Regions from separate parts of the Streptomyces marianii genome, predicted to be linked through region 1. Evidence: riboswitches for the same ligand, from Rfam matches in the RefSeq annotation. Region 1 holds a riboswitch; each other region holds the start of a gene.
What was found. A riboswitch is a leader RNA that binds a small molecule or an ion and turns the genes downstream of it on or off. The one in region 1 is predicted to bind cobalamin.
Positions count from the first base shown of each region.

Region 2: it holds a riboswitch for cobalamin, as region 1 does, so the genes downstream of both, FEF34_RS30360 (cobalamin biosynthesis protein) here and FEF34_RS35795 (energy-coupling factor ABC transporter permease) in region 1, are expected to answer to the same signal.
Region 3: it holds a riboswitch for cobalamin, as region 1 does, so the genes downstream of both, FEF34_RS12570 (ribonucleoside-diphosphate reductase subunit alpha) here and FEF34_RS35795 (energy-coupling factor ABC transporter permease) in region 1, are expected to answer to the same signal.

Region 1 is NZ_VAWE01000001.1:7,932,159-7,935,871, reverse strand. It holds gene dhaK (dihydroxyacetone kinase subunit DhaK) at 1-662, shown strand, start outside; gene dhaL (dihydroxyacetone kinase subunit DhaL) at 753-1,349, shown strand; gene FEF34_RS35800 (PTS-dependent dihydroxyacetone kinase phosphotransferase subunit DhaM) at 1,346-1,750, shown strand; cobalamin riboswitch at 1,795-1,987, shown strand; gene FEF34_RS35795 (energy-coupling factor ABC transporter permease) at 2,017-2,709, shown strand; gene FEF34_RS35790 (energy-coupling factor ABC transporter substrate-binding protein) at 2,706-3,083, shown strand; gene cbiQ (cobalt ECF transporter T component CbiQ) at 3,090-3,713, shown strand, end outside.
Region 2 is NZ_VAWE01000001.1:6,705,777-6,709,489, reverse strand. It holds gene FEF34_RS30370 (inorganic phosphate transporter) at 1-1,120, shown strand, start outside; gene FEF34_RS30365 (hypothetical protein) at 1,133-1,354, shown strand; cobalamin riboswitch at 1,491-1,642, shown strand; gene FEF34_RS30360 (cobalamin biosynthesis protein) at 1,674-2,657, shown strand; gene FEF34_RS30355 (cobyric acid synthase) at 2,654-3,713, shown strand, end outside.
Region 3 is NZ_VAWE01000001.1:2,815,444-2,819,156, forward strand. It holds gene FEF34_RS12560 (carbon starvation CstA family protein) at 1-1,560, shown strand, start outside; gene FEF34_RS12565 (YbdD/YjiX family protein) at 1,571-1,777, shown strand; cobalamin riboswitch at 1,987-2,127, shown strand; gene FEF34_RS12570 (ribonucleoside-diphosphate reductase subunit alpha) at 2,254-3,713, shown strand, end outside.

The sequences.
Region 1 (3,713 bases):
TGAACTTCGACATGGCGCAGGAACTCGCCGAGGACGAGGGCGTCCAGGTGGCCAAGGTGCTCGTCAACGACGACGTGGCCGTGCAGGACAGCCTCTACACGGCGGGCCGACGCGGTACGGGCGCGACGCTCTTCGTGGAGAAGATCGCGGGCGCCGCGGCGGAGGAGGGTGCACCGCTGGAGCGGGTCGAGGCCGTCGCCCGCCGGGTCAACGAGGGGTCGCGCAGCTTCGGTGTCGCGCTCAGCGCCGTCACGACCCCGGCCAAGGGCACCCCGACGTTCGATCTGCCGTCCGGTGAGCTGGAGTTGGGGATCGGCATCCACGGCGAGCCCGGCCGGGAGAGGCGGCCGATGATGACGTCGCGGGAGATCGCGGACTTCGCGGTGAACGCGGTCCTGGAGGATCTGCAGCCGTCCAGTCCGGTGCTGGCGCTGGTCAACGGCATGGGCGCGACACCACTGCTGGAGCTGTACGGGTTCAACGCGGAGGTCCACCGGGTGCTCGCCGAGCGCGGAGTGCCGGTGGCCCGGACCCTGGTCGGCAACTACGTCACCTCGCTCGACATGGCCGGCTGCTCGGTGACGCTGTGCGAGGCGGACGAGGAGATCCTGCGGCTGTGGGACGCCCCCGTGGAGACGCCCGCGCTGCGCTGGGGCCGCTGAGCCATGCCCGGCCCGGCCGACGGCGGCTTCGCGCCCGCGGGCCGCGACGACGCGCGCGGGGAAGCCGGTGCGCCACGAGAAGGAGACGCTGTGCTCGACGCGGATTTCTTCCTCCGCTGGATGAACGCCCTGGCCGATGCGGTGGACCGCGAGGCGGGCCGGCTGACCGAGCTCGACGCCGCGATCGGGGACGCCGACCACGGAACCAATCTGCAGCGGGGTTTCACGGCGGTGAGGGCGGCGCTGGAGAAGGACGCGCCGGACACCCCCGGTGCCGTACTGATGCTGACCGGGCGGCAGTTGATCTCGACGGTCGGCGGGGCGTCGGGGCCGCTGTACGGGACGCTGCTGCGGCGGGCCGGCAAGGCGCTCGGTGAAGAGGCCGAGGTGTCGCGGGCGCAGCTCGCCGAGGCGCTGCGCGCGGGGATCGCGGCGGTGGCGCAGCTCGGCGGCGCGAAGGCCGGGGACAAGACGATGCTGGACGCACTGGAGCCCGCGGCCGCGGCGCTGGACGAGTCCTTCGCGGCCGCGCGGGAGGCCGCCGACGAGGGCGCGGCGGCGACCGTGCCGATGCTGGCCCGCAAGGGCCGGGCGAGCTATCTGGGCGAGCGCAGCATCGGGCACCAGGATCCGGGGGCGACGTCCTCCGCCCTGCTGGTCGGGGCCCTCGAGGAGGCCGCGCGATGACCGGCCCGGTCGGGATCGTCCTCGTCTCGCACAGCGCGCAGGTCGCGGAGTCGGTCGCCGACCTCGCCAGGAGGCTGGCCGGCGCGGGCGACGCCGTGCCGGTCGCCGCGGCGGGCGGGGTCGCGGACGGTGGTCTCGGCACCAGTCCGGAGCTGACGGCACGTGCCGCGCACCAGGTGGACAGGGGCGCCGGGGTGGCCGTGCTGGTCGACATCGGCAGCGCCGTGCTGACGGTCAAGGCGCTGCTGGCCGAGGGCGACGAACTTCCGGAGGGGACCAGGCTGGTGGACGCGCCGTTCGTGGAGGGCGCCGTGGCCGCGGTGGTCACCGCGGCCGCCGGTGCGGATCTGGACGCGGTGGAGGCGGCGGCCGTGGAGGCGTACGACTACCGCAAGGTGTGACCGTGAGCATCCGTGCGCGGCTTGTGATGCAGCTGGTCAACGCACTAATGTCGCAGGGCCTTGGTGAACGGGAAACCGGTGGAGTACCGGTGCGGCCCTCGCCACTGTGATCGGGAAGTCCGGCTCTCTCCGCAAGGAAGCCACTGGACCGCCACGGGAGACCGTGGTGTCCGGGAAGGCGGAGCCCGGGCGGCAGGACCCGTCAGCCAGGAGACCGGCCAGGGCGCGTTGTCCATCCACGAGGTGCTGGAGAGGGTCTCCCAACCATGCATATAGCCGAGGGGTATCTGCCCCCTGTGCACGCGGCCGCCTGGGGCGTCGCGTCCGCCCCCTTCGTGATCCACGGCGTACGGGCGCTCACCCGTGAGGTCAGGGCGAATCCCGAGTCCACCCTGCTGCTCGGCGCGTCGGGCGCCTTCACTTTCGTCCTGTCGGCGCTCAAGATCCCGTCCGTGACCGGCAGTTGCTCGCACCCGACCGGCACGGGGCTGGGCGCGATCCTGTTCCGGCCACCGATCATGGCCGTGCTCGGCACGATCACCCTGCTCTTCCAGGCGCTGCTGCTGGCCCACGGCGGACTGACCACGCTCGGTGCGAACGTGTTCTCGATGGCGATCGTCGGACCGTGGGCCGGGTTCGCGGTGTACGCGCTGCTGCGGCGGTCCGGAGTGCCGCTGATGGTGGGCGTGTTCTTCGGCGCGTTCGTCGCGGACCTGTCCACGTACTGCGTCACCAGCGTGCAGCTGGCGCTGGCGTTCCCCGACCCGGGCAGCGGCGTGGTCGGCGCCCTGGCCAAGTTCGGCGGCATCTTCGCGCTCACCCAGATCCCGCTGGCCGTCAGCGAGGGCCTGCTCACCGTGCTGGTGATGCGGCTGCTCGTGCAGTCCAGCAAGGGTGAGCTGACCCGCCTCGGAGTGCTCCTCCAGGGCGGGGCCGAGAAGGAGGCCGCGGTCCGATGAGCCGTAACGCGAAGATCAACACGCTGCTGCTGGCGATCGTGGCGGCGCTGGCGGCGCTGCCGCTCGCCCTCGGCCTGGGCGACCACAAGGAGGAACCCTTCACGGGCGCCGACGGGGAGGCGGAGACCGCCATCACGGAGATCGCGCCGGACTACGAGCCCTGGTTCGCGCCGCTGTACGAACCCCCTTCCGGGGAGGTCGAGTCGGCGCTGTTCGCCCTCCAGGCGGCTCTGGGTGCCGGTGTCCTGGCGTACTACTTCGGGCTGCGCAAGGGGCGCCGGCAGGGTGAGGCGCGGGCGGCGGCCGCCGGGGACGGGCGGGCGCCGGGCAGCGGCTCCGCCGGTGCGGCCGGTTCCGTCGGCTCGGGCGCGTAGCCGCCTATGCTGCCGATCGACGCGGCGGCGCACAGCAGCCGCTGGCGCCGCCGTCATCCGTGCGAGAAGGCGGCACTCGGGCTAGGGCTGACGGTCTGCGCCGTCTCACTGCCGCCGTGGCCGGGTGCCGTCCTGGTCGCCGCGGCGGCCGTGGCCGTACTGCTCGGGCCCGCCGGGGTGGCGCCGCGGCAGCTGTGGCGAGCGTGGCGCATTCCGCTGGGGTTCTGCGTCACGGGTGCGATTCCGCTGCTGTTCTCGGTGGGCGGCCCGGACGGATTCGTGGTGCTCGCGCCCGACGGCCCCGCCCACGCCGTACGGCTCCTGCTGCGGACGTCCGCCGCCTCGCTCGGGGTGCTGCTGTTCGCGTTCACCACGCCGGTGTCGGACCTGCTGCCGAGGCTGGTCCGGGCCGGGGTGCCCGGGCCCGTCGTGGACGTGGCCCTCGTGATGTACCGGATCGGCTTTCTGCTGCTCGACACCGTGCACCGGGTCCGGCAGGCCCAGGCGGCCCGGCTCGGGCACACGACCCGGGCGGCGGCCTGGCGGTCCCTCGCCGGGCTCGCCGCGACCGCGTTCGTGCGGGCCTTCGACCGGGCCCAGCGGCTGCAGACCGGGCTCGCCGGGCGCGGC
Region 2 (3,713 bases), 1.2 Mb from region 1:
GGCGATGTCCGCCGTGCTGAACCTGGTCGGCGCGTTCCTCTCCGTCGAGGTCGCCAAGACGATCTCGGGCGGCATCATCAACGAAGAGGGCATCCGCACAGAAGTGATCTTCGCCGCGCTCGTCGGCGCGATCCTCTGGAACCTGCTGACCTGGCTGCTGGGCCTCCCGTCCAGTTCCTCGCACGCCCTCTTCGGCGGCCTCATCGGCGCTGCCGTGATGTCCGCCGGCTTCTCGGCCGTCAACGGCGGCACGATCGTCACCAAGGTCCTGATCCCCGCCGTCGCGGCTCCGCTCGTCGCCGGCCTCGCGGCCCTGGTCGCCACCAGGCTGACGTACCGGATCGGTGGCACGACCGAGAACAAGGCCACCTCCAAGGGCTACCGCGCCGGCCAGATCGCCTCCGCCGGCCTGGTGTCCCTCGCCCACGGCACCAACGACGCGCAGAAGACCATGGGCGTCATCACCCTGGCCCTGGTCACCGGAGGCGTCCTCGCGCCCGGCTCGAACCCCCCGATGTGGGTCATCGTCTCCGCCGGCGTCGCGATCGCGCTCGGTACCTACCTCGGCGGCTGGCGCATCATCCGCACGATGGGCAAGGGCCTGACCGACCTCCAGCCGCAGCAGGGCTTCGCCGCCCAGACCAGCGCGGCGACGGTCATCCTGGCCTCCTCGAACCTCGGCTTCTCGCTCTCCACCACCCAGTCCTGCTCGGGTGCCGTGATGGGTGCGGGTCTCGGCCGCAAGGGCGGTGTGGTCCGCTGGTCCACCGCGACCCGGATGTTCGTCGCCTGGGGTCTGACCCTGCCCGCCGCCGGCCTGGTCGCCGCGGCCGCGGAGTTCCTGACCAAGCAGGGCACCTGGGGCATCGCCGCCGTGGCCGTGCTGCTCGTCGCGGGCTCCGGGGCCATCTGGGTGATCTCGCGCCGCAAGCCGGTCGACCACACCAACGTCACGGACGACGAGATCGAGCCGGCGGGCGTCATCACCGCCGCCATCGCGGCCGTCACCCCGCCCCCGGCCGGTGTCGTCGGGACCTCGGTGACCGAGCCCGAGGCGCCGAAGGCCACCGTTCCGGCCCAGGCATCCGAGTCCACTCCGGCGCCCGCCGCCACGGTGTAAGGAAAGAACAGCATGAAGATCGACTGGGCAGCTCTGGGCTCCGTCTTCGGCGTGAGTCTCGTCGTGACCGTCGCCCTGGTGGGCCTGTTCACCCTGGGTGTCGCGGGTCTCTCCAAGCAGGAGGCCGCGGCGGCGCAGGGAGGCTCCGCCGGCCTCGCCCGCACGGGTGCGTACGCCTGCTTCGCGCTCTGCGTGGCGGCGGTGGCCTTCGGGATCTATCTGATCGTGGTCTGACGGCCGTACGGCACCTCCTCGCACAGGGGCCGGGCGCACCTCCGGGTGGGTCCGGCCCCTGTCGTGTGTGTGCCCGCACCCGCCCCGTGTGGGCCTCGGCACACTGTCCCGTCGCAGGTCAAGGGCGAGTTGACGGGCGTTCGGGGACCGTGGTGGACTTCCGGAGCCATTTACGGCGGCAGAAGAGGAAGCCGGTGCGAATCCGGCGCGGTCCCGCCACTGTCACGGGTGCGCTCCCCCTCACGGAGCGCCCCGGAGCCAGGAACTCTCTCCCGCCGGTCACGTCGAGCCAGGGCGCGGACCCTGAGTGAGGACGAACATGCCTGCCGAACCGGGGGGGCCGGGCGTGCCGCGCCCGGACATCACGTTCGCGTACGGCGCCGCGGCCGGGCTGGCCGGCGACCTGCTCCTCGGCGATCCACGCCGCGGGCACCCGGTCGCCGCCTTCGGCCGGGCCGCCGCCGCGGTCGAACGGAGACTCTGGCGCGACCACCGCGGCTGGGGCGCCCTGCACACCGCGGTGTGCGCCGGCGGCGCGGTCGCCGCGGGCGCACTGGCCGCCGCCTCCGCACGCCGGTCGCGCGGCGCCGCCGCCGCCCTGACCGCGGCCGCCACCTGGGCCGTCGTCGGCGGCACCTCGCTGGGCCGGGAGGCCCGGGCGATCGGCGGGGCGCTGGCGGCCGGGGACATCGAGATCGCCAGGGAGCGGCTGCCGCATCTGTGCGGACGCGACCCCCAGGCGCTGGACGGCCCCGGCATCGCCCGCGCCGTCGTCGAGTCCGTCGCCGAGAACACCTCGGATGCGGTCGTGGGCGCGCTGTTCTGGGGCGCGATCGGCGGCGTGCCAGGTCTCGTCGGGTTCCGCGCCGTCAACACCCTGGACGCGATGGTGGGTCACAAGTCACCCCGCTACCGGCGGTACGGCTGGGCCTCGGCCCGGCTCGACGATCTCCTGGGCTGGCCCGGGGCCCGGCTCACCGCGGCGCTCGCGACCGCCGCGGGCGGCGACCCGCGCGGCGCGGCCCGCGCCTGGCGCCGGGATGCCGCGAAGCACCCGAGCCCCAACGCCGGTCCCGTGGAAGCCGCGTTCGCCGGAGCCCTCGGCGTACGGCTCGGCGGGACGCTCTCGTACGGCGGCCGGGTCGAGCACCGGCCCGTGCTCAACGGCGCCGGCGGCAGGGCCGTCGAGGTCGCGGACATCGAACGGGCGGTACGGCTCTCGCGGCGGGTGGGGGTGCTGGCGCTCGCGGTGTGCGCGGGCGCGCGCCTCGCGGCCGGGACCCTGAGTCGGAGGCGCGCATGAGCGGGGGCGGGCTGCTGGTCGCCGGCACCACCTCGGACGCCGGCAAGAGCGTCGTCACGGCGGGGATCTGCCGCTGGCTGGTGCGCCGGGGCGTGAAGGTCGCACCCTTCAAGGGGCAGAACATGTCCCTCAACTCCTTCGTCACCCGCGAGGGCGCCGAGATCGGCCGGGCACAGGCCATGCAGGCGCAGGCCGCACGGGTGGAGCCCACGGCCCTGATGAACCCGGTGCTGCTGAAGCCCGGCGGCGACCGGTCCAGCCAGGTCGTGCTGATGGGCAGGCCCGTGGGCGAGCTGAGCGCGCGCGGCTACCACGGAGGGCGCCAGAAGGCGCTGTTCGAACCGGTGATGGGCTGCCTCGACGAGCTGCGGAGCACGTACGACGCGGTCATCTGCGAGGGCGCGGGCAGCCCCGCGGAGATCAATCTCCGGCGCACGGACATCGTCAACATGGGCATCGCCCGCGCCGCTCGCCTGCCCGTGCTGGTCGTGGGCGACATCGACCGGGGCGGGGTCTTCGCCCAGTTCTTCGGTACGACCGCGCTGCTGGCCCCGGAGGACCAGGAACTGATCGCGGGATACCTCGTCAACAAGTTCCGCGGCGACGTCACGCTGCTGGAGCCGGGACTGGAGATGCTCCACGGACTCACCGGGCGGCGGACGTTCGGCGTGCTGCCGTACGCGCACGGGCTCGGCATCGACGAGGAGGACGGACTGCGGGTGTCGCTGCGCGGCACCGTGCGCGAGTCGGCGGTGGCCCCGCCGGTCGGCGAGGACGTGCTGCGCGTGGCCGTGTGCGCCGTGCCGCTGATGTCCAACTTCACCGACGTGGACGCGCTGGCCGCGGAACCGGGCGTGATCGTGCGATTCGTCGACCGCCCCGAGGAACTGGCCGACGCCGACCTGGTGATCGTGCCCGGCACACGCGGCACCGTGCGCGCCCTGGAGTGGCTGCGCGAGCGCGGTCTCGCCGGCGCGCTCGCCCGGCGTGCCGCGGAGGGCTGGCCGGTGCTCGGCATCTGCGGCGGCTTCCAGGTGCTCGGCCGGCACATCGACG
Region 3 (3,713 bases), 5.1 Mb from region 1:
ACGATCCCGATCGCCCTGTTCATGGGCGTCTACCTGCGGACGCTGCGGCCGGGCAGGGTCACCGAGGTCTCGGTCGTCGGCGTCGCTCTGCTGCTGCTCGCGATCATCGCGGGCGGCTGGGTCGCCGACTCCTCCCTGGCGGGCTTCTTCACCCTGGAGCCGAGCACCCTGGTCGTATGGATGGTGATCTACGGATTCCTGGCCTCCGTACTCCCGGTCTGGCTGCTGCTGGCGCCGCGCGACTACCTCTCCACCTTCATGAAGGTGGGCACCATCGTGCTCCTCGCGCTGGGCGTGGTCATCGCGATGCCGACGCTGAAGATGCCGGCCGTCACCGAGTTCGCGGGCAACGGCCAGGGACCGGTGTTCGCCGGCTCGCTGTTCCCGTTCGTCTTCATCACCATCGCGTGCGGTGCCCTCTCCGGCTTCCACTCCCTGGTCTCCTCGGGCACCACCCCGAAGATGATCCAGAAGGAGACCCAGATCCGGATGATCGGCTACGGCGCGATGCTGACCGAGTCGTTCGTCGCGGTGATGGCGATGATCTGCGCCTGCATCCTCGACCCGGGACTGTACTTCGCGATCAACTCCCCCGCCGGGGTCGTCGGTACCACGGTGGACTCCGCCTCCCAGGCGGTCGCGAACCTCGGCTTCACCATCTCCCCCGAGCAGTTGACGCAGGCCGCGAAGGACGTCGAGGAGGCGAGCCTGCTCTCCCGCACCGGTGGCGCGCCGACCTTCGCGCTCGGCATGTCGGAGATCTTCTCCGCCGTCATCGGCGGCGGTGGACTGAAGGCGTTCTGGTACCACTTCGCGATCATGTTCGAGGCACTGTTCATCCTCACCACGGTCGACGCGGGCACCCGGGTGGGCCGCTTCATGCTCCAGGACACGCTGGGCAACGTCTACAAGCCGATGAAGCAGGTCAGTTGGAAGCCGGGCGTCTGGTTCGCGAGCGCGGTGGTCGTCGGCGGCTGGGGCTACTTCCTCTGGGTCGGCGTGCACGACCCGCTCGGCGGAATCAACCAGCTCTTCCCGCTCTTCGGCATCGCCAACCAGCTCCTCGCGGCCGTCGCCCTGGCCGTCTGCACCACGCTGCTGGTGAAGTCCGGACGTCTCAAGTGGGCGTGGGTCACGGCCGTCCCGCTCGCCTGGGACGCCACGGTCACCCTCACCGCCAGCTGGCAGAAGATCTTCTCCGGCGACCCGAAGGTGGGCTTCTTCGCCCAGCGCGACAAGTACCAGGCGGGCATCGACTCCGGCGAGGTGCTGGCTCCGGCGAAGTCGATGGACGACATGCACACCATCGTCACCAACTCGACCGTCGACGGGGTGCTCTGCGCACTGTTCGCCCTGCTCATCGTGGTGGTCCTGGCCGACGCCGGCCGGGTCTGCTTCAAGGCGGTCAGCGAGCCCGAGACCGTCCGGCTCGCCGAGGTCCCGTACGTCGAGTCGAAACTGGTCGCGCCCGCCGGGCTGTTCCCGACCAAGGAGGAGAAGGCGGAGCTCGCGGCGGTCGGTGCGGGCGCCGAGGCTGCGGGCACGGCAAGGCGTGAGTAGCGTGGGAGTCATGGCTGCGGTGAGCGGAGTACGGCGGGCGGTGGACTGGGTCCGCTGGTACGTGCGCGAGGTCTCGGGCGAGTCGGTGTACGACCGTTACGTGACCCATGCACGGTCGCACGACCCCGACGCGGAGGTCATGTCCCGCCGCGAGTTCGAACGCCGCCGCATGGACGAGCGGGAGTCGGACCCCCGCAAGGGATTCCGCTGCTGCTGAACGCCCCCGCCGGCGGACGCACACGGGCCTCCGCGTTCCCTCCGGGAACGCGGAGGCCCGTCGCCGTGACCGTGGAGCCCTCGGCCCGGCTTCGCACGGACGCCCGGACCGGCCGGCCACCCGTGCCCGCCCGCCACGCGTGCCCTGGGCCCCGAGCGGGGCCACGACACAACATGTGGGGGGTTCCGCAACTCACCGCCCCCACATGTATGCTCATGCTCGCTGTCGCCGCAGGGGAATCCGGTGGGAATCCGGAACTGTCCCGCAACGGTGTGACGGCGTGCGCGGGGCCTGTTCCAGGTCCTCGTACGCCCGTGAGTCCGAGGACCTGCCGACGGTGCGCCCGGACCGTCCGGCTCGGGTGCCCAGACGTCCGGGCCTCGCGGAATAGGCCGGTGGACGCGGTCCACCCTGCCCGGGTGTGCGTCCGTGCCCCCTGCCCCGCCGGCCCTCAGCCGAGCGAGGGAGAGCACCCCGTGACCATCGCGCCGCCCGATCCTGCTTCAGCGCAGCTCGCCGACGGACCAGGCACCGCGCTCCTGCGGACCCTGACCGAGCTCACCGCGGACCTGCCCGACGCCGACCCCGGCCGGGTCGCCGCCGCCGCCCTCCGGGGCCGGCACGCGGGCTCGGACGAGGCCGAACTGCGCGAACTGGCCACGGAGGCGGCCGCCGGCCTGATCTCCGAGGACCCGGCGTACTCCCGGCTCGCGGCCCGGCTGCTCACCCTCACCATCGCGGAGGAGGCGGCCGGGCAGGGGGCGACCGCGTTCTCCGCCTCCATCGCCGTCGGAAGCCGCGAAGGACTGATCGCGGACCGCACGGCCGCGTTCGTGCGGGCCCACGCCCGGCGCCTCGACTCGCTGGTCGACCCGGCCGCCGACGACCGCTTCGGGTACTTCGGCCTGCGCACCCTCTACAGCCGCTATCTGCTCCGGCACCCCATCACCCGCGAGGTCATCGAGACCCCGCAGTACTTCATGCTGCGCGTCGCCTGCGGTCTCGCCGAGGACGAGTCCCCGCGCGCGCTGGACGAAGTGGCCTCCCTCTACGGGCTGATGAGCCGCCTCGACTACCTGCCGTCCTCCCCCACGCTCTTCAACTCCGGCACCCGGCACCCCCAGATGTCGTCCTGCTACCTGCTGGACTCGCCGCTGGACGAGCTGGACTCCATCTATGAGCGCTACCACCAGGTGGCACGGCTCTCGAAGCACGCCGGCGGCATCGGGCTGTCGTACTCCCGCATCCGCTCCCGCGGTTCGCTCATCCGCGGCACCAACGGGCACTCCAACGGCATCGTGCCCTTCCTCCGCACACTGGACTCGTCGGTGGCGGCCGTCAACCAGGGAGGCCGGCGCAAGGGCGCGGCCTGCGTCTACCTGGAGACGTGGCACGCGGACATCGAGGAGTTCCTGGAGCTGCGCGACAACACGGGCGAGGAGGCGCGCCGCACGCACAACCTCAACCTGGCGCACTGGATCCCCGACGAGTTCATGCGCCGGGTGAACGCCGACGCCGAGTGGTCGCTGTTCTCCCCCGCGGACGTGCCCGACCTCGTGGACCTCTGGGGCGACGACTTCGACGCCGCCTACCGCAGGGCGGAGGCCGCCGGGCTCGCCCGCCGCACCATCCCCGCCCGTGAGCTCTACGGGCGCATGATGCGCACCCTCGCCCAGACCGGAAACGGCTGGATGACCTTCAAGGACGCCTCCAACCGCACCGCCAACCAGACCGCGGAGCCCGGCACCGTCGTCCACTCCTCCAACCTCTGCACCGAGATCATCGAGGTCACGGACGACGGCGAGACCGCCGTGTGCAACCTCGGCTCGGTCAACCTCGGCGCGTTCGTGGTGCGGGACGCCGCCGACGGCGAGGACGTGATCGACTGGGAGCGGCTGGACGACACCGTCCGCACCGCCGTCACCTTCCTCGACCG